4 regions of the Serratia sp. CoH_134_PS_4 genome follow, and region 3 is predicted to be linked to each of the others. Evidence: predicted binding sites of a transcription regulator. Region 3 holds the regulator's gene; each other region holds the start of a gene.
The links. Region 3 encodes Fur, which represses iron uptake genes when iron is present. Its sites were predicted from a motif close to ATAATAATGAGAACNACTATCAA; they were not measured.
Positions count from the first base shown of each region.

Region 1: a site for Fur is predicted at 3,692-3,714, ahead of AC2FCQ_RS06570 (Nramp family divalent metal transporter). Genes of this name have one in related genera too.
Region 2: a site for Fur is predicted at 1,160-1,182, ahead of AC2FCQ_RS01295 (TonB-dependent siderophore receptor). Genes of this name have one in related genera too.
Region 4: a site for Fur is predicted at 1,396-1,418, ahead of ftnA (non-heme ferritin). Genes of this name have one in related genera too.

Region 1 covers NZ_JBXWKI010000002.1:269,247-274,327, forward strand. Annotated here, with positions in the region: gene AC2FCQ_RS06555 (alpha-keto acid decarboxylase family protein) at 1-384, opposite strand, end outside; gene mgrA (L-glyceraldehyde 3-phosphate reductase) at 627-1,616, shown strand; gene AC2FCQ_RS06565 (DUF2502 domain-containing protein) at 1,844-2,254, shown strand; gene AC2FCQ_RS06570 (Nramp family divalent metal transporter) at 2,420-3,652, opposite strand; gene AC2FCQ_RS06575 (NupC/NupG family nucleoside CNT transporter) at 4,031-5,081, shown strand, end outside.
Region 2 covers NZ_JBXWKI010000001.1:268,529-271,827, forward strand. Annotated here, with positions in the region: gene AC2FCQ_RS01285 (hypothetical protein) at 1-411, opposite strand, end outside; gene AC2FCQ_RS01290 (hypothetical protein) at 583-873, shown strand; gene AC2FCQ_RS01295 (TonB-dependent siderophore receptor) at 1,279-3,299, shown strand, end outside.
Region 3 covers NZ_JBXWKI010000004.1:42,781-47,861, forward strand. Annotated here, with positions in the region: gene pgm (phosphoglucomutase (alpha-D-glucose-1,6-bisphosphate-dependent)) at 1-578, opposite strand, end outside; gene seqA (replication initiation negative regulator SeqA) at 656-1,195, opposite strand; gene ybfF (esterase) at 1,477-2,250, shown strand; gene ybfE (LexA regulated protein) at 2,542-2,829, shown strand; gene fldA (flavodoxin FldA) at 3,058-3,597, shown strand; gene fur (ferric iron uptake transcriptional regulator) at 3,918-4,364, shown strand; gene AC2FCQ_RS08560 (glycosyltransferase) at 4,571-5,081, opposite strand, start outside.
Region 4 covers NZ_JBXWKI010000001.1:1,101,417-1,106,497, reverse strand. Annotated here, with positions in the region: gene pip (prolyl aminopeptidase) at 1-937, shown strand, start outside; gene AC2FCQ_RS05105 (DNA polymerase III subunit theta) at 967-1,197, opposite strand; gene ftnA (non-heme ferritin) at 1,570-2,088, shown strand; gene yobA (CopC domain-containing protein YobA) at 2,413-2,796, shown strand; gene copD (copper homeostasis membrane protein CopD) at 2,800-3,681, shown strand; gene AC2FCQ_RS05085 (YebY family protein) at 3,751-4,092, shown strand; partial or broken gene AC2FCQ_RS05080 (IS3 family transposase) at 4,595-5,081, opposite strand, start outside.

The DNA of each region.
Region 1 (5,081 bases), on a different contig from region 3:
CCGGGCAAAATGACCAAAATCCCCATCCCCCAGCGAATGGTGCAGTAAATCCCCAGCGCGCTGCGCCCGTAGCGCCGGGGCACCAACGACATGGATCACCGGCAAATATTCTGCATAGCTGCCCGCAATGCCGTTGACCGCACTGAGTTCACCGACGCCAAAAGTGGTCAACAAGGCCGCCGCCGGTTTGCAACGCGCATAACCATCCGCTGCATAGGCAGCGTTAAGTTCATTGGCACATCCCACCCAGGTGATCTGCGGGTGAGCGATAACGTGATCGAGAAACTGCAGATTGTAGTCCCCAGGCACACCGAAGAAATGCCGGATACCAATCTGAGCTAAACGATCGAGTAGATAATCAGCCACCGTATAGTTTTTACTCATGATCATCACCTACCAATGGTTGTAATTTCTACTACTAAGTATCGAAGACATTGCACAAATTTCGAACTTTGCGCTTAAAAGGCAATTGGCAACCTTGCGTTACATCCCCCGCTTTGGCATTTATGATAAATCCCCCATCAACGGGGTGAATCGTCACCCGCCAAGCGTGATCAAGCGCTCTGACAAAGACAGTGAAAACGCATACACTAAAATTCATTTCATCTCTGCTGAAAAGGGTTTGTATGCTTTATCAGGCTGATTCTTCACGCTATCAAAGTATGGAATACCGCCGCTGCGGACGCAGTGGTCTAAAACTCCCGGCAATCTCACTGGGCTTATGGCACAACTTTGGTGACACGACGCTGTATGACAATGCGCGTAAACTGATCCACTGCGCGTTCGATCACGGCATCACGCACTTTGATTTGGCAAACAATTATGGCCCGCCTCCCGGCTCCGCCGAGGAAAACTTCGGTCGCATTCTTAACGCGGATTTGAAGCCCTGGCGTGATGAACTGATCGTCTCCTCAAAGGCCGGTTACACCATGTGGCCGGGCCCTTATGGCGACTGGGGATCGAAAAAGTACCTGGTTGCCAGTCTGGATCAAAGCCTGCGGCGCATGGGCCTGGAATACGTCGACATTTTCTACCACCATCGCCCTGATCCAGATACACCACTGGAAGAAACCATGGCCGCGCTGGATCTGCTGGTACGTCAGGGCAAGGCGCTCTATATCGGGTTGTCCAACTACCCCGCCGACCGTGCGCGCCAGGCGTTCGGCATTCTGCAAAAGCTGGGCACACCTTGTGTCATCCACCAGCCCAAATACTCTCTGTTCGAGCGTTGGGTTGAACCCGAATTATTGGATACGCTGGAAGAGCACGGCGTGGGTTCCATTGCCTTTTCACCGCTGGCAGGTGGCCTGTTAACCGATCGCTACCTGCATGGCATCCCGCAAGACTCGCGCGCCGCCAGCAGCAGCCAGTTCCTTCAACCCGGTCAGCTCACAGAGGAAAAGCTAGAGAAAGTCCGCAGACTCAATGCGCTGGCACAACAAAGGGGGCAGAAGCTGTCGCAGATGGCATTGGCTTGGGTATTACGTGGCGATCGCGTCACCTCAGTGCTGATTGGTGCCAGTAAAACCAGCCAAATTGAAGACGCCGTTGGCATGCTGAACAACCGCACCTTCAGCGAAGATGAAATCGCCCAAATTGAACAGATACTAATGTAATCGCTTACAGTTATCGCCGGAATCCCCCGGCGATAACCCCACGACGACAGACAAATCTTAAATCGTTCGCCCACCCCGCTTTTCAGAATCTCTCTAAGATTCAACCCTATCCGCAACGGTTAATATGCCAATATTGCAGGTAAAACTATAAGGCTGTTTTATAAACTGATGAACGCGCTTCATTATCGATAAAACCGGCCAAACCGCTGCGGCGGATAGGAGTATTCATGTTTAAACCTCTGTTATTGGCCGCTCTCTTGGTGGTATCGACAGTGCCCGCCGTACAGCAGGCAAAGGCTGAAGGCATCAGTATCGATTTGATGCCAGGCGTTTCACTACGCATAGGCGAACAAGACAATCGCGGCCGCTATTGGGACGGTTACGACTGGCGCGACCGTGACTGGTGGCAAGGCCACCAAGGCCGCTATCTGGGCGACCGTAGCCGGCGGGGATATTACTGGGACGGTTATCGCTGGCGCGACAACGACTACTGGCGCAAAAATTATTACTATCATGATGGTCGCTATCGTAAATACGATAAGCACTACTATAAGCATCATGATAAGCACCATTGGAAAGATCGGCGTCATGATGACCGTGATCATCGCCGCCATGGCAATGACGATCGCGACGATTAACGGCAAAAACCGGCATGACACCCTAATGCCGGTAAGTTAATGTTTATCCAATAATGTGGGCAACGTTTCGGTCGAGCAAGAACCCTAAGAACCTCAGGGTGCCTTGCTCGTTTATCGACCGGAAATAACGTGACACTTGCTAAAAATACCTTATTGGGTGCCCGCTCAAAGAACACTGCTCACCAACAGATAACCATTTAGCCCAATCACCACCAGCACAATCAACTTACCTGTCGCCTGTATAGTGCGGCTGTTCACCATATCCCCCATCAGCTCACGATTACCGGTGAACGACAGCAGCGGCACCAGAGCCAATGCAATACCGAAACTCAGTAAAACCTGGCTCAACACCAGAATGCGCGTCGCATCCATCCCCAACATAATGACGATAAACGACGGCAACATGGTAACGACCCGGCGTACCCACAGCGGTATGTAAAAGCGAACAAAACCTTGCATCACCACTTGCCCCGCCAGTGTTCCCACTACGGTGGAAGACAACCCAGCAGCTACCAGGCTCAGCCCGAAAATGGTTGCCGCCGCCTGGCCCAACAAGGGTTGTAGCGTCAAATAGGCCTGATCGAGGTCGGTAATCCCGCTGTGGCCATTAAAGTGGAAAGCCGCAGCGGCGGTAGCCATCATCGCCAGATTTACAAACCCAGCAATGGTCATGGCAATAGCAACGTCAACCTTGGTGGCCGCGTAACGATCGGCCTTTGAGTTTTCCCCAGCGGTCTGGGTTAACGATGAATGCAGATAAATAACGTGCGGCATGATGGTCGCCCCCAGCACACCTGCCGCCAGAAATACCGCATCGCCGTTCGGCAAATCCGGTATCGCCATGCCTTTTAATAATGGCCCCAACTGCGGCTGCGAAAACACCAGTTCCACCATGTACGCCAACGCGACAAACAACAGCAGGCTGCCGATCACCCATTCCAAAGGTTTCTCACCGCGTTTTTGCAACATCAGGATCAGAAAGGTGGCAATACCTGTCAGGATCGCGCCCTCCAGCAGCGTAACGCCCAACAACAGTTTGAAGCCGATCGCCGCACCGATAAACTCGGCCAGATCGGTTGCCATTGCAATGATTTCTGCCTGCACCCAATAGGCCCAGACGGCCGGACGAGGGAAACGATCGCGAATATGCTCCGCAAGGTTTTTACCGGTAGCAATACCCAGTTTGGCGGACAACAGCTGGATCAGCATCGCCATGACATTGGCCCACACCACCACCCAGAGCAAGGTATAACCAAAAGAGGCACCGGACTGGATATTGGTGGCGAAGTTGCCAGGATCGATATAGCCGATAGCCGCGATAAAGGCGGGCCCCATCAGAGAAAGTTTGATCTTCCTGGATGAGCCCTGGGGACTTTCAGCCACACGACTGTTCAGCATTTTCTGAACCCTTACTTCTAATAAGCCTGTGGTTATCTTATGTAAATGATAATAATTATCAAGTGCATTTAGAGCGGTAATACTTATCTCTGTAATAGAGGAAAACGACGGGTTTAACGAAGGGTTTCGGCCAGAGGTGAACATTTTCCGCACTCTTCCGGGCCGAATTCAGAGCATAAAAGGACTTATAATCAAATTTATGTATGAATAGGAATTTCATATGCATTCATTAACCTATTGATTTTTTATGCTTTACCGTACTATTTTAAGACGTTTCCCACTATGATTTTCCATATTTGCAATAGAGCTCTCGTTTTTAAACGTGGCGTTACATAAAATGACATCCGAAATTCAGCCTGCCTCAAGTTTGGAGCAAACATGTCCCATATTGCGCACTTTGCGTTGGCGTTAGTGGTGGTCGCGATCCTGGCACTCTTGGTGTGCCGCGATCGTAAAAGCATCCGCATTCGCTACGTTATTCAACTGTTGGTTATTGAAGTACTGCTGGCCTATTTTTTCCTGCATTCGGAAGCGGGTTTAGGCTTTGTAAAAGGATTCGCAGCGCTGTTTGACAAGCTGCTCGGGTTTGCTGGGCAAGGGACTGAGTTTGTATTCGGTGGCATGGGTGATAAAGGTCTGGCCTTCTTCTTCCTGAAGGTTCTGTGTCCAATCGTCTTCATCTCCGCACTGATCGGTATTCTGCAATACATTAAAGTACTGCCGTTTATCATCCGGATTATTGGTACCGTGCTGTCAAAAGTAAACGGTATGGGCAAGCTGGAATCGTTCAACGCCGTTAGCTCATTGATCCTGGGCCAGTCTGAGAACTTCATTGCCTATAAAGATATTCTGGGCAAGATGTCAGAAAAACGCATGTACACCATGGCGGCAACCGCGATGTCTACGGTTTCCATGTCCATCGTTGGTGCTTACATGACCATGCTGGATGCCAAGTTCGTGGTCGCGGCACTGGTTCTGAACATGTTCAGCACCTTTATTGTGCTGTCATTGGTCAACCCGTACGACACCAGTAAAGAAGAAGAACTGCATCTGGGCAATTTGCACGAGGGCCAGAGCTTCTTCGAAATGCTGGGTGAATACATCCTGGCTGGTTTCAAGGTAGCTATTATCGTTGCCGCAATGCTGATCGGCTTTATCGCCCTGATCGCCGCGCTCAACGGCCTGTTCAGCGCCATCTTTGGCCTGAGCTTCCAGGAAATTCTGGGCTACTTCTTCTATCCATTCGCTTGGATTATGGGTATTCCTAAGCACGAAGCGTTGCAGGTTGGCAGCATCATGGCGACCAAACTGGTTTCCAACGAATTCGTCGCGATGATGGAACTGCAGAAAGTCTCTGCTGAACTGTCACCACGCAGCATGGGTATTCTGTCCGTGTTCCTGGTGTCCTTCGCCAACTTCTCTTCCATCG
Region 2 (3,299 bases), on a different contig from region 3:
CCAGCCCAGGCGTGCCAACCAATCTTGACGCAGGGGTGGCGTTGCCAGTTGCCCTACGGCGACGGTGCCCGTAAGCAGCAGCGTCAGAAAAATGAATACCAGCCCACGGCTCCATGCATTGAATTCGATATGCAGCACATTGGCGTAATACAGTCGCATCAGAATGTAATAGGCCAACATAACCCAAGCGAAATGCGTGCGTTTTTTCAACACCTGATAGAGAATAAATGCGATGAACAGGCTGTGGCACACTGAGATCAACGGCGCTTCAATCGGGTGCCTGACACAGCCGTTATATACCGCCAGGTAAACATTAAAGATCAACTGTGCATAGACGGTATATATATACCAGCCATAGATGACTTTGAGTTTTTTGGGGGTTGGTGGTATAGGGCAATAGTCCGGTATCATTGAAGCCTCCTGAGCTGACTAGCGTTATAGCACCCAAAAACTAAATGAATTTGAAACGCCAAACAGGCTTTATTTTGGCCCCGAATGGGAACTAATCAAGGTATGTCAGGTCTGTATCGGACAATACGGCCTTTGGCGTTAATAGTTGAATTATAATGGTAATTCATTGATATGAAAGATTATAAAAATAGCCGTTTCGCAGCGTATCTGTTGATTTTTACGCTGGGCCTTTATTTTTTGCTTCCGCCAATGCTGGTCGCTTTCTTTTTTAAGTGGTTTAACTTGAACCCTTTCGTCATTATTCGATTTTGGCATTTTAATCCATTCTCCGCCGATCGGGGCATTCCCATTTATCAAACCTTTATATACGTATTCGTCGTATGGGGTGGGTTGAATGTTCTGGTTTGGGGAACGCTGTTTGCGATAGGGCGTTTGTATGCCCGGTTCACCAGACCTCGTTGAAGGTCACTGCTCAATGCTGTAAAAGTTGTAGATACTAAGCACCCTTCAAAATATAATGATAATCGTTATCATTTTTAACGAGGAAGGGTGAGAAGGGATAACCCCTTATGCGCCACCCAATCCGGTACGTACCTGTCACATTTACTCCTTTTCTATGGCCAGCCTAGAGCTGGCACTTTTTTTATTTTCAATAAGATATGTCCATTCTGACTATGGGGGCACCTGTGGGCTGAGTCACTTCGGAGGCTCATAAAAAGCCAACGTATAGTGTAAATCATTATGGATAAAGAGAGTGATTATCATTAGTATTTACATTTTGTAAGCCTCTGTGGACGCATTACTCGTTGTAACGGGCGAGCTGGCTCATAGAGTGCGATTTAATGATATTTACTAGGGATTACAAGCATGTCGATTATTTTTCCTGTCAAAAGGTCGCGTGTTTTATGTGCATTCGCGATCTTCCTGCCATTGACGTCGTTAGCTGAAGATACGTTGGTCGTCACGGCAAAAACCGCAGACACGGCAGAGGCACAAACACAAGGCTACCAGGCCACTACCAGCCAGGGAGCCACTAAAATCGATACCCCCCTGGTCCTGACGGCGCAGTCTGTCTCGGTGGTTACGCGCCAGCAGATGACCGATCAGAGTAGCCAGACGGTTAACGATGCGTTGAAATATGCACCGGGTGTCTTTACCAATTTTTCCGGTGGTGCGACGCGCTATGACACCATTGCGTTACGTGGTTTTCATGGTGGTGACGTTAATAATACTTTCCTTGATGGTTTACGTTTGTTGAGTGACGGCGGCACTTACAATGCCTTGCAGGTTGACCCTTGGTTCCTGGAGCGTATCGATATTATTAAAGGGCCCTCGTCGGTGATGTATGGGCAAAGCATTCCGGGTGGGTTGGTCGCGCTCACGTCCAAGCGGCCGCAGTTCGACACGCAGGGGCACGTTAATCTCAGTGCCGGTAACAACAGTACTAAAGGCGGTGCCTTTGATGTGACAGGGCCATTATCGGATCAATGGGCTTATCGCATGACGGGAATGACGCGCAGCAGTGAAACCATGTATGACCACCAGCGCGAAGAACGTTATGCTATTTCACCGTCATTACTGTGGCAGCCGGACGAAAATACCTCGCTGTTGTTAAAAGCCTATTTGCAAAAGGATCCTTCTGGCGGCTATCACAGCGCGGTGCCGGCTGATGGGAGCCTTTACTCAAGCTCAGGAGACAAACTGGGCCGAGGGTTCTTCGACGGCGAAAGCAGCCGTAATGTGTTCAAACGCTGGGAACAAATCTACAGCTACGTTTTCTCACACAGTTTTAACGATGTTTGGTCATTCCGGCAAAATGCCAGCTATACCCATTCCAATGTTGAATTACAGCAGGTATACCAGATTGGCTGGGATCCAGAACACCAATTGTTGAACCGCTATTACAGCGGTTCCGCGACCTCGTTGGATGCATTTGCTGTCGATAATCAACTTGAAGCTGATTTTGCTACCGGGTTGCTGGAACATAAAGTGATGCTGGGGCTGGATTACCAGCGCTTTCGTAACAATCTGTGGGATGAGTCAGCAGGGGCTTCTACGTTGAATCCCTATACCGGCGTGTCCGGTGGCGCGGGGTTAACCCATCTGACGCATACCGATTCCAGGCGTCACTATGAGCAGACGGGGGTGTATCTACAGGATGAAATCAGTCTGCGGAACTGGTATCTGAATCTGTCCGGCCGTTTTGACCGCATAGATTCAAAAAATACGGTGCTCAACACGGGCACTAGCGATGCGCGTAGTGATTATAACTTCAGCGGACGTGCGTCGTTGCTTTATCATTTTGATAGTGGTTTTTCACCTTATGCCAGTTATAGCACGGCGGTGACGCCGGAGGCGCTGCCCGATCAGAACGGACATATGTTGAAACCGAGCACCAGCGAGCAATATGAGGTGGGTTTGAAATACCAGCCGCCAGGCAGTTCATCAATCTACAGCGTGGCGCTTTATGATTTGACGCAGAAAGATGTAGCCAACCGCGTTGTGCAGCAAAGTTATTATCTGCCTGCCGGTAAGGTACATTCTCAAGGTGTTGAACTCGAGGCTCGCAGCAAGATCACCGATCGTTTCGATCTGATTGCTGGCTATACCTATAACAAAGTGAAGTTCAAAGACGCAATTGATGGCAACGACGGCAATACACCGTATTTGGTGCCAGAACAAATGGCATCACTGTGGGGAAAATACGCGACGGCTTACGGTGTGGAGGTGGGTGCTGGGGCGCGTTACATCGGTAAACAGTGGGCGGACAATGAAAATACGCTGCGTATTCCTTCCGTGACGCTACTCGATGCCTCGGTACGAATGAATTTAGACCGCGTTAATCCGTCGTTGAAAGGTGCCTATGTGCAATTGAACGTGAATAACCT
Region 3 (5,081 bases):
AGCGACTGACGCTGTACGCCTTTCAACTGCACAGACAGCAGTTCATTGGCACGTTTTTCAATCACAGAAGTCAGGTTGGTATCGGCCGGGCCACCGTTGGTCGGGTTATACTTGATGCCGCCGTCTTCAGGTGGATTATGGGATGGGGTAATCACAATACCGTCAGCCAATGCTCCGCCGTTGCGGTTGTGGCATAAGATGGCGTGAGATACCGCAGGCGTCGGTGTGAAACCGTTATTTTCCTGCACGATCACATCCACGCCGTTGGCGGTCAGCACTTCCAACACAGAAATGAAGGCTGGCTCTGACAATGCATGGGTGTCTTTGCCCACGTAGCATGGGCCGGTGACCCCTTGCTGGTGGCGTACTTCGGCAATCGCCTGCGCGATAGCGAGAATATGGGCTTCATTGAAGCTGTGGCGCTGAGCGCTGCCACGATGGCCTGAGGTCCCGAACTTCACCGCATGTGCGGCGTTGCCCGCTTCCGGTTGCAGTACATAGTACTGCGACGTCAGCTGGGCTACGTTGATCAAATCGCTTTGCTGAGCCGGCTGCCCGGCACGTGGGTTATTCGCCATCGACATATCTCCCTAATCCCTGTCCAGCGGCCTGGCAATATGTCGCTCACGGCCACCATGACGGGCTGTTCGCTAAATTAGATAGTGCCGCAAACTTTATCTGTCAGTTCCGCTGGGAACTGCATAGCCTGCATGATGTGCTCCACCATGCTGCGTTTGCGACCGGTATTGGTATTGGTGATCACCCAATAAGGCGTGCCCGGAACGTGCTTCGGCTTGGTGTGCGTTCCATTCGCCAACAGGGTTTGCTGATCGCCTGCAAAATAGGTGCGGGTACGGCCGTGCAACGCTTCAGTTGCGGTGGCAAAACCGGCCGCATCGAGGGTATACAGGGTGGATAGTACCAGCATAAAACGATTCACCGCTTTGCTCTGCTCGGCATACTCATCCGACAACAGCAGTTCGCGCACGGCACGCACGCGATCGCGCGGTCGCGGAGCAGCAACAATTTTGTCCTGCTCGGCGCTCTGTGCGCTGGCAACTGGCGCAGCGCGCAAGGGCTGACCGGCGGTAAATTTCAACATACGGCGCAAAATATCGGACGCGCTCTCACCAATATGTTGCGTGTGGCTGGCAATATAACGGTAAAGCTCTTCGTCGACTTCAATAGTTTTCATCTTTATCCAGTACTGTTTTTTTCTACTTAGAACCTGAAGCCAGATCCTGCATTCAAGCCATGGGATTATAAGGTTAAAAGCGCGGGAGCGAACATAACAATGTGTCCCGACACGGCAAAAGCAGACTATTACCTAGAGTCCGCCCAGCATCCACGTTGCCAAACCCGCACCTTACCATGAAAAATCCGCGTTATACCCCATGGATTTCAAGCGGCAGCACGGCAACGGGTATGTTCATCCGGTGTTTTAATCATGATAACCTAATCTGAATCTCTCTCAGTATGAACTTCACCATGAAATTACATTATCAATTGCTGGCAACCGAGTCCGCAGCGTTGCCGGTCATGCTGATCCACGGGCTATTCGGCAATCTGGACAATCTGGGCGTCCTGGCGCGCGACCTGAACCAACAGCACAGCGTGATTAAAGTCGATTTGCGTAACCACGGCCTGTCGCCACGCTCAGCGGTAATGACCTACCCGGAAATGGCCCAGGATCTGCTGGCGTTGCTGGATGATTTGCATCTGGAGAAGGTCATTGTTATCGGCCATTCAATGGGCGGTAAAGCGGCGATGGCACTGACGGCCATCGCGCCAGAGCGAGTGGAGAAACTGATCATTATTGACGTTGCACCGGTGGACTATCACGTTCGCCGCCACGACGAAATTTTTGCCGCGTTACAAGCCGTCAGCGCAGCCGGCATCACGCAGCGCCAACAGGCTGCGGAGTTGATGCGCAGCTATCTGGATGAAGAAGGTGTGATCCAGTTCTTGTTGAAGTCATTCCATCAGGGCCAATGGCGTTTCAACCTGCCGGCGCTGATCGATCAATATGAAAATATCACCGGCTGGCAGGAAGTCCCCGCCTGGCCGCACCCGACGCTGTTCATTCGTGGTGGGCTGTCGCCCTATGTACAAGATAGCTACCGCGCCGATATCGCCCGTCAATTCCCACAGGCACGTGCACACGTGGTTGCAGGCACTGGGCACTGGGTTCATGCAGAAAAACCAGAAGCCGTGTTACGTGCCATTCATCGTTTTCTCGGCGAAGCCTGAGCCAATTGCCCCCTTGTCAGAGAAGGAATCCTCCCTAAAACGGCCATCTGGTGAAAAAACGCGCTAAAGATAACGGCTTAGCGCGTTTTCGGCTCAGTTAAACATTGTCGTCGCTCCATCTGCTGGGGTAATATGGCGCGCTATAATTTTGCCGCCGTGCTAAGCGTGTTCAATAGCGCCGGGCTGGGGGTGAATTTGGGTTAGGGTTTATTGGCCCGAAGTGTGTTAACCGAACCATCCAGAAGCGTTTACGCGCTTTTTGATGCAAACTCCCTTGCAGTACCGCTACCTATGGCAAAAGAACAAACGGATCGCACGACGCTGGATCTGTTCGCAGATGAACGCCGTCCGGGGCGCCCGAAAACCAACCCGCTATCCAGAGATGAACAGCTTAGAATCAATAAGCGTAATCAGCTTCGACGCGATAAAGTCCGTGGCTTACGGCGTGTGGAACTGAAGATCAACGCGGATGCGGTGGACGCCCTGAACAAATTGGCGGAACAGCGTAATATCAGTCGCAGCGAGCTTATTGAGCAAATGCTGTTGGCGCAACTGGCAGACGACCAGCCAGAACATTGATCATTGCAGCCGCACGTGCGGCGCGGCGTTAAGGATGACGCCCGATCAACATCGTTTTATTCCACCCGGTATCGCATAAACGTGATAAAACCCCGGGGTAAATTTCTGGCATGATACGCAATTACCGGTAAGGGTTTCCCTTGCTATGGCATCATTTTAATCGGTGTTATCGTGGTCAGCGCTAACATCGTGTAATGCAATTTATTGAATTTAAAGGTTATACGCGATATGGCTAATGTAGGCATTTTCTTTGGCAGCGACACTGGCAATACCGAAAACATTGCCAAGATGATCCAGAAAATTCTTAAGCAACAGTTTGGCGACGATGTTTGCGAAATTCACGACATCGCCAAAAGCAGCAAAGAAGACCTGGAAGGTTTCGATATTCTGTTGCTCGGTATCCCGACATGGTACTACGGCGAAGCCCAGTGTGACTGGGATGACTTCTTCCCAACGCTGGAAGAGATCGACTTCAACGGCAAGCTGGTTGCGCTGTTTGGCTGTGGCGACCAAGAAGACTATGCAGAATATTTCTGTGATGCGATGGGGACTATCCGCGACATCATTGAACCACGTGGCGCCGCCATTGTAGGCCACTGGCCAACCAAAGGTTACCACTTCGAAGCGTCGAAAGGCCTGGCGAGTGACAGCCACTTCATCGGTCTCGCCATTGACGAAGATCGCCAGCCAGAACTGACCAATGAACGTGTCGAAGGTTGGGTAAAACAAATCGTCGAAGAGTTGAGCCTGGCCGAGATCGTCGGGTAACGCCAAAGGTTGAACAAAAGCCCTGCAAAGTGCATAGTGTTGCCGGCAGGGCCGTCATCGGCAGTACGGATTACTGCAATAGAAGATACACATTTGTAACTTCTCACATCGTCAAGGTAGACTGAGATATCGGTTTATCCCATCCATCAAGACGTTGCGTGTGCAACATGCAATAGTGCAATTATATCTTTGTTAACAACCGGCGGTTTCTATTTAGGCCAACCGGTTCTATAATGAGACGCAATTAACACTTTGTGCCGACCGATGCCACAGGCGAGAACGCCTCAACTTGATTAGCATAGTAACAGGACTGAATCCGCATGACTGACAACAACACCGCATTGAAGAAGGCCGGCTTAAAAGTCACGCTTCCGCGACTCAAAATCCTGGAAGTACTGCAAAATCCGGAATGCCATCACGTCAGTGCGGAAGATCTGTACAAAAAACTGATAGATATGGGCGAAGAAATTGGCCTGGCTACGGTTTACCGCGTACTGAACCAATTTGATGATGCAGGCATTGTGACTCGTCACAACTTCGAAGGCGGCAAGTCCGTGTTCGAACTGACCCAGCAACATCATCACGACCACCTGATTTGCCTGGATTGTGGCAAAGTGATCGAATTCAGCGATGAATCTATCGAAGTGCGTCAGCGTGATATCGCCAAACAACACGGCATCAAGCTCACCAACCACAGCCTGTACCTGTACGGCCACTGTGAAACGGGTGACTGCCGCGAAGACGACACTCTGCACGACAAAAAATAATGCCCTTAACCGGCATTGAGAACCGCCTTAACGGCGGTTTTTTTATGCCTGAAGCAAATAGATAAAAAAATCCCCGGACAGGCCCGGGGAAAGATCATAGCTAAATGACAACAATTGCAGCGGCACTTCTCCACGGTACTTCTCACTTCCCACTTACACCCACTTCAACGTCAACTCCCCCGCCGACACGCGGATGAGTAAACTCGTTACAATGCATATTCAAGAAAGAGCAGCCGATCAAAAAACATTGCCTTGGCTTGGTCGAACACACCACGAATACGGAACCCCTTGTTCAAATACATTTTGCAGGCATCACTACTTTGCCAGACGCACAGCGCGATGTTTTTCGCCTGGCGTTGATCCGCCTGTAGCTGAATCAAGGCAAACATTTGGTTAAAATACCCCAGCCCCCGAAATTGGCTCTCAATCGCCAAGCTACAGACAAAATAATCGTCAGCGACACAGTGGCTTTGCACAAAGCTGTCGTAAGCCTCATCAAGAGGTTTCATTTCATCGCGATAAAGGTAGTCCGTGTCTATGGCATACAGTTCACTGACGGTCGCCGCATTGAAAAAACCGATAAACTCTCCGCGCCGATCGTAAGCCACGGTGATCAGATCCAGGTAAGGTTCGATATTTTGCGCCTGCTGCAAAGACACCAGATCCAGCCCAGCACGATTGCCAACGGAACAGTATTCCAGGTAGCTCGTGCTAAAA
Region 4 (5,081 bases), on a different contig from region 3:
TTTGTACCCGCCGTTAGCAGCATATGACAGCGGTTGGCTGGACACTGGAGATGGCCACCGGATCTACTGGGAGCTGAGCGGAAACCCGAACGGCAAGCCAGCGGTCTTTATCCATGGTGGCCCGGGCGGCGGCATTTCGCCTTATCACCGCCAGCTGTTCGATCCCCAGCGCTACAAGGTGTTACTGTTCGATCAGCGCGGCTGTGGCCGTTCCAAGCCGCATGCCAGTCTGGATAACAATACTACCTGGCATCTGGTGCAGGACATTGAACGGCTGCGCGAAATGGCCGGAGTGGATCAATGGTTGGTTTTTGGTGGTTCATGGGGTTCTACGCTGGCCTTGGCCTACGCGCAAAGCCATCCACAGCGTGTCAGCGAAATGGTGCTGCGCGGTATCTTCACCCTGCGTAAGCAAGAGCTGCATTGGTATTATCAGGACGGCGCTTCGCGCTTCTTCCCGGAAAAATGGGAACGCGTGCTGTCGATTCTTTCAGCGGAAGAGCGCAAGGACGTGATTGCGTCTTATCGCCAGCGCCTGACGTCAACGGACCCTCAGATCCAACTCGAGGCGGCTAAGCTGTGGAGCGTGTGGGAAGGGGAGACCGTCACCTTGTTGCCAAGCAGTGAGTCGGCTTCCTTTGGTGAGGATGACTTTGCGCTGGCCTTTGCCCGCATTGAAAACCACTATTTCACTCATCTGGGTTTCCTGGACAGCGACGATCAGCTGCTGCGTAACGTCCCGTTGATCCGCCATATTCCAGCAGTGATTATTCACGGCCGCTACGATATGGCCTGTCAGGTGCAAAACGCCTGGGATCTGGCGAAAGCGTGGCCAGAAGCCGAGTTGCATATCGTCGAGGGTGCGGGGCACTCCTTTGATGAGCCGGGCATCCTGCATCAGCTGATGTTGGCGACCGATAAGTTTGCCGGCAAATGACCAAAAGCCCGCCATAAAGGCGGGCTTTATTATTTGGATTTCGGTTCGTACGGCAGACGTGAATACTTGTGTGATTCAACACGGTAGTGCGCCACCCGTTCGCGGAAGTAGTCACGCAGATGCGCTGGCTGTTCGCGTTCGACCATTTCCGGGATTACCGGCATGTTATAGCGTTCTTTGAACGCCACGCCAGACGCCGCGAGATCAACGTTCACCTTGTCCATCTCTTCTTTGGAAAGCTCTGCCAGATTGTAACCCACCGTATTCTCCTTACTTGTTACCGCATTGGATCAGCGCAGAAGGTAATGCACCGAGAGGCACTTGGCAAGCCCGAAGCGCAGAGGGGGATATCCGCAGATAATAACGTAGGATACGGAAGATTATTTATTGCACCAATGGCAATGCAATCTATTTATTTTTTCAAATAAGAATGATTCGTTTTTTGATTAAATGTACGGATGTAAATAGTTATCATAATAATTTAAACATATAACAGAAAATAAATTACGTATTGATTTTTAATCAATTTAAAATTAAATCCTTGATGATGTAAATCAAGTGTTTTTATTTTGTTTTTACCAAGGCATAATGCGGAAAAATTAAGTTGATACCTGCAAAATAAAGGAATGATTATGCTGACGCCTGAAATGACCAAGAAGCTGAACGAGCAACTGAACCTGGAGTTTTACTCCGCGAACTTGTACCTGCAAATGAGCGCATGGTGCAGCGATAAAGGCTTTGAAGGCGCCGCCGCATTCCTTAAAGAACACTCTCAGGAAGAGATGCAGCACATGCAACGTCTGTTCGAATACCTGAGCGACACAGGCGCTTTGCCACTGCTGGGTACCATTGCTGCGCCGCCCGTTGAATTTGCATCCCTGGCTGACGTATTCCAGCAAACTTACGAGCATGAGCAACTGATTACCCGCCAGATCAACGAGCTGGCGCACGCGGCAATGTCTGCGCATGATTACTCTACCTTTAACTTCCTGCAGTGGTATGTTGCTGAACAGCACGAAGAAGAGAAGTTGTTCAAATCCGTGCTGGATAAACTGGCGCTGGTGGGCAATAGCGGCAACGCACTGTTCTTCATCGATAAAGATTTGAAGAAAATGGGTGCAGCTGGCGAGAACGGTAACGGTCAGGTCTAATTATTGTTGTTAAAAACCGCGTCCCGGTCTGCCCGGTGCGCGGTTTTTTTATGCCCTGTAGTTGTCGTGGCTTTACAGCGATATGTGCTACTGGATCGCAAAATGCCAGTGTTCTGCTCGACTTGCTGAATGGCACTCGTTATCATTTGACGTGATACGCTACAGGGATGGTAGAGAGTTAAAACAGTGGGTTATCATAATCCTATTCTTCTTCTGTTTACCCGTGGCGCAATCATCTGCGGTGGGTTGGGGCTGCTGATACATCGCCCATGCGGTTAGCCTTAACCCTTATTACCCTCGATTATTGCTTTAAGGGATATCACTGTGATCGGTAAAATTCGTTCTTCTTATCGCCTGCTTTCCACCATTTTTGTGCTGTTTGTTGGTTTGTCTTCACAGCAGGCTTTAGCACATGCTCATTTGAAAGTTGAAACACCGGCAGCAGATGCCAGCGTGAGTCCGGCACCGAAAGTGCTGACGCTGAACTTCTCTGAAGGTATTGAGCCTAGTTTTAGCGGCATTAAAATCACCGGGCCGAACAACGCTGAAGTGAAAACCGGTAAATTGCAGCTCGACGCGAACAACAATACCCAGGTCAACCTGCCTATCGAAGGTGAGCTGGCTGCCGGTAAATACAACGTTAATTGGCACGTAGTCTCGGTCGACGGTCATAAAACCAAAGGCCAGTACAGCTTCACCGTAAACTGATCCATGAGTCTGGCGACCCTGTTTGTCCTGTGTCGCTTTGTGCACTTTGCGGCGGTGATGCTGATGTTTGGCACCAGCCTATTCACCGCCTTATTGTCGCCGCAGCGCCTTTCCCCGTATCTCAACCGTGATGTGCGTCCCTTGTTGGTCTCTTGCACCTGGCTTGCCGGGCTTTCCGCCGTGGCATTATTGGCTATTCAAGCCGGGCAGATGGGGGACGGTTGGGCCGATACCTGGCGCCTGGAGGTTTGGTGGGCGGTGCTGGGTACGACCTTCGGCGAAGTCTGGCGTTGGCACCTGGGCATTTCATTACTGGCACTGCTGAGCCTGTGGCTGGCAGAACCGCGTCGTACACAACTCTTGGCACTGCTTTCTACATTATTACTGGTTAGCATGGCGTTTATCGGCCATGCGGCAATGCATGAGGGAATACTCGGTGTCCTGCACCGTTTTAACCACGCATTGCACCTGTTGGCAGCCGGTTACTGGTTTGGCAGCCTGCTGCCGTTGTTGGTCTGCCTGCGTTATCTGGCCCAACCGCAGAGCCGCAGCGATGCTATCACCACGCTAATTCGTTTTTCACGCTGGGGCCACCTGGCGGTAGCGCTAGTGGTGTTAACCGGTGTGATTAACAGTTTGATTATTCTCGGCAGTTGGCCGTTGAACGTGGACTCCCCATACCAACGCCTGCTGTTGTTCAAAACCGCATTAGTGGCGCTGATGGTGATGGTCGCACTGGCTAACCGCTATGCCATCGTCCCAGCGATGAGCAGCATGCCACGGCTGGCACAGCGTGGGCTGGTACTCGCCTGTTGGACTGAGGTGGGTTTGGGGGCGGGTGTACTGCTGCTGGTCAGTTTATTTGCAACTTATGCGCCGGTGTAACATTCCGGCTTGCCGGATGCCCCCCAACTGCGGGAAAATTGAATCAAATAGCAACCTTAAGGCCATAACATGAAATCGGTATTACTTGGCATGACGCTGCTGGCAACCGCGACCGGTGCGCTGGCGGCAGACCAACTGGTTAACATCACCAAACTGGAATACGGTAAGCAGTGGGCGTTCACCAAAGAAGAAGTGACGCTTCAATGCCGCAGTGGCGGCGCACTGTTCGTACTCAACAACAGCACACTGATGCAGTATCCGCTCAATGCTGCCGCAGAGGCGCAGGTGAAAGCAGGGCAGCAGCGTGCCCAGCCGCTGGATGTCATCCTGCTGGATGACGCCGCCAACCCCGGTAAGAAAATGAGTGTTGAGCCGTACCGTGAACGTGCCGAGAAGCTCTGCGCTAACTAATCGCTTATCCCACAATGGCTTAGTTTGAGACAACTCTGTGATGAAAAATTGTGCGGAATTAATTTCTTCATGAAACTATCACCGAGCCTGTGCTGGCTGGCAAAAATAGCGCGGTAAGCTACTCTTAAAGTGCACGGCTGAACAAGCTTTGCACAAAATGCCAACTTTTAGCGCACGGCTCTCTCCCAAGAGCCATTTCCCTAGACCGAATATAGGAATCGTATTCGGTCTTTTTTTAATCTGTTGATTTCAAAGTATTTATTTTGATTTTTCCGAAAATGTCCGAATTATGTCCGAATTTCTATATCCGGTCTTTTACAGCATCACGTACTCTTTCCCCCGCGTATCGAGGTATTTACCCGTCATAATTTCGGATTTATGCCCCAGCAATTTCTACGCAAATTCCTTCCCTTTTTTCTTCTCATATAACCGCCCAGTCAGGCTTTGGATCTCGTGGAATGTCGGCGGATTTCCGTCAAATCCTCATCGAGGGACTATTGCCGGGTCGCGTTTCCAGGGCATTATGCAAAGCTCTGCACACCAAATCAGTATCGGCAATTAATGAGAGAGCTGAACCGATAATTCGGCGTGCACACAAATCAACGACAAGTGCGAGATAGCACCATTTATCCTGCACACGAATAAAACTGATGTCGACACACCAGGCGCGGTTTGGTGCGGCGGGGTTAAACTGTCGGCTCAATAAGTTGGTAAGGCCGGGCTGTTGTCATCGTTTATCCGAGAACGATATTTAACGTGCTAGCCGCTTGTCAACCCGCATCCCTGAATCAGGCGTCGCGCCAGCCATCGACCGGCATCAACCCTGCTCTGGTATAACATCTGGCTGAGCGTCCGACTGCCTGCGGCACCACGACTGAGAGCATGGAATGCTCTTACTCGGCTCCGTAACTCGACTTGCCGTACATCAATGGGGTGTTTCATCTGAGCGTAATAACGCTGCGGTGAACACCGAATAAATGACAGAGGAG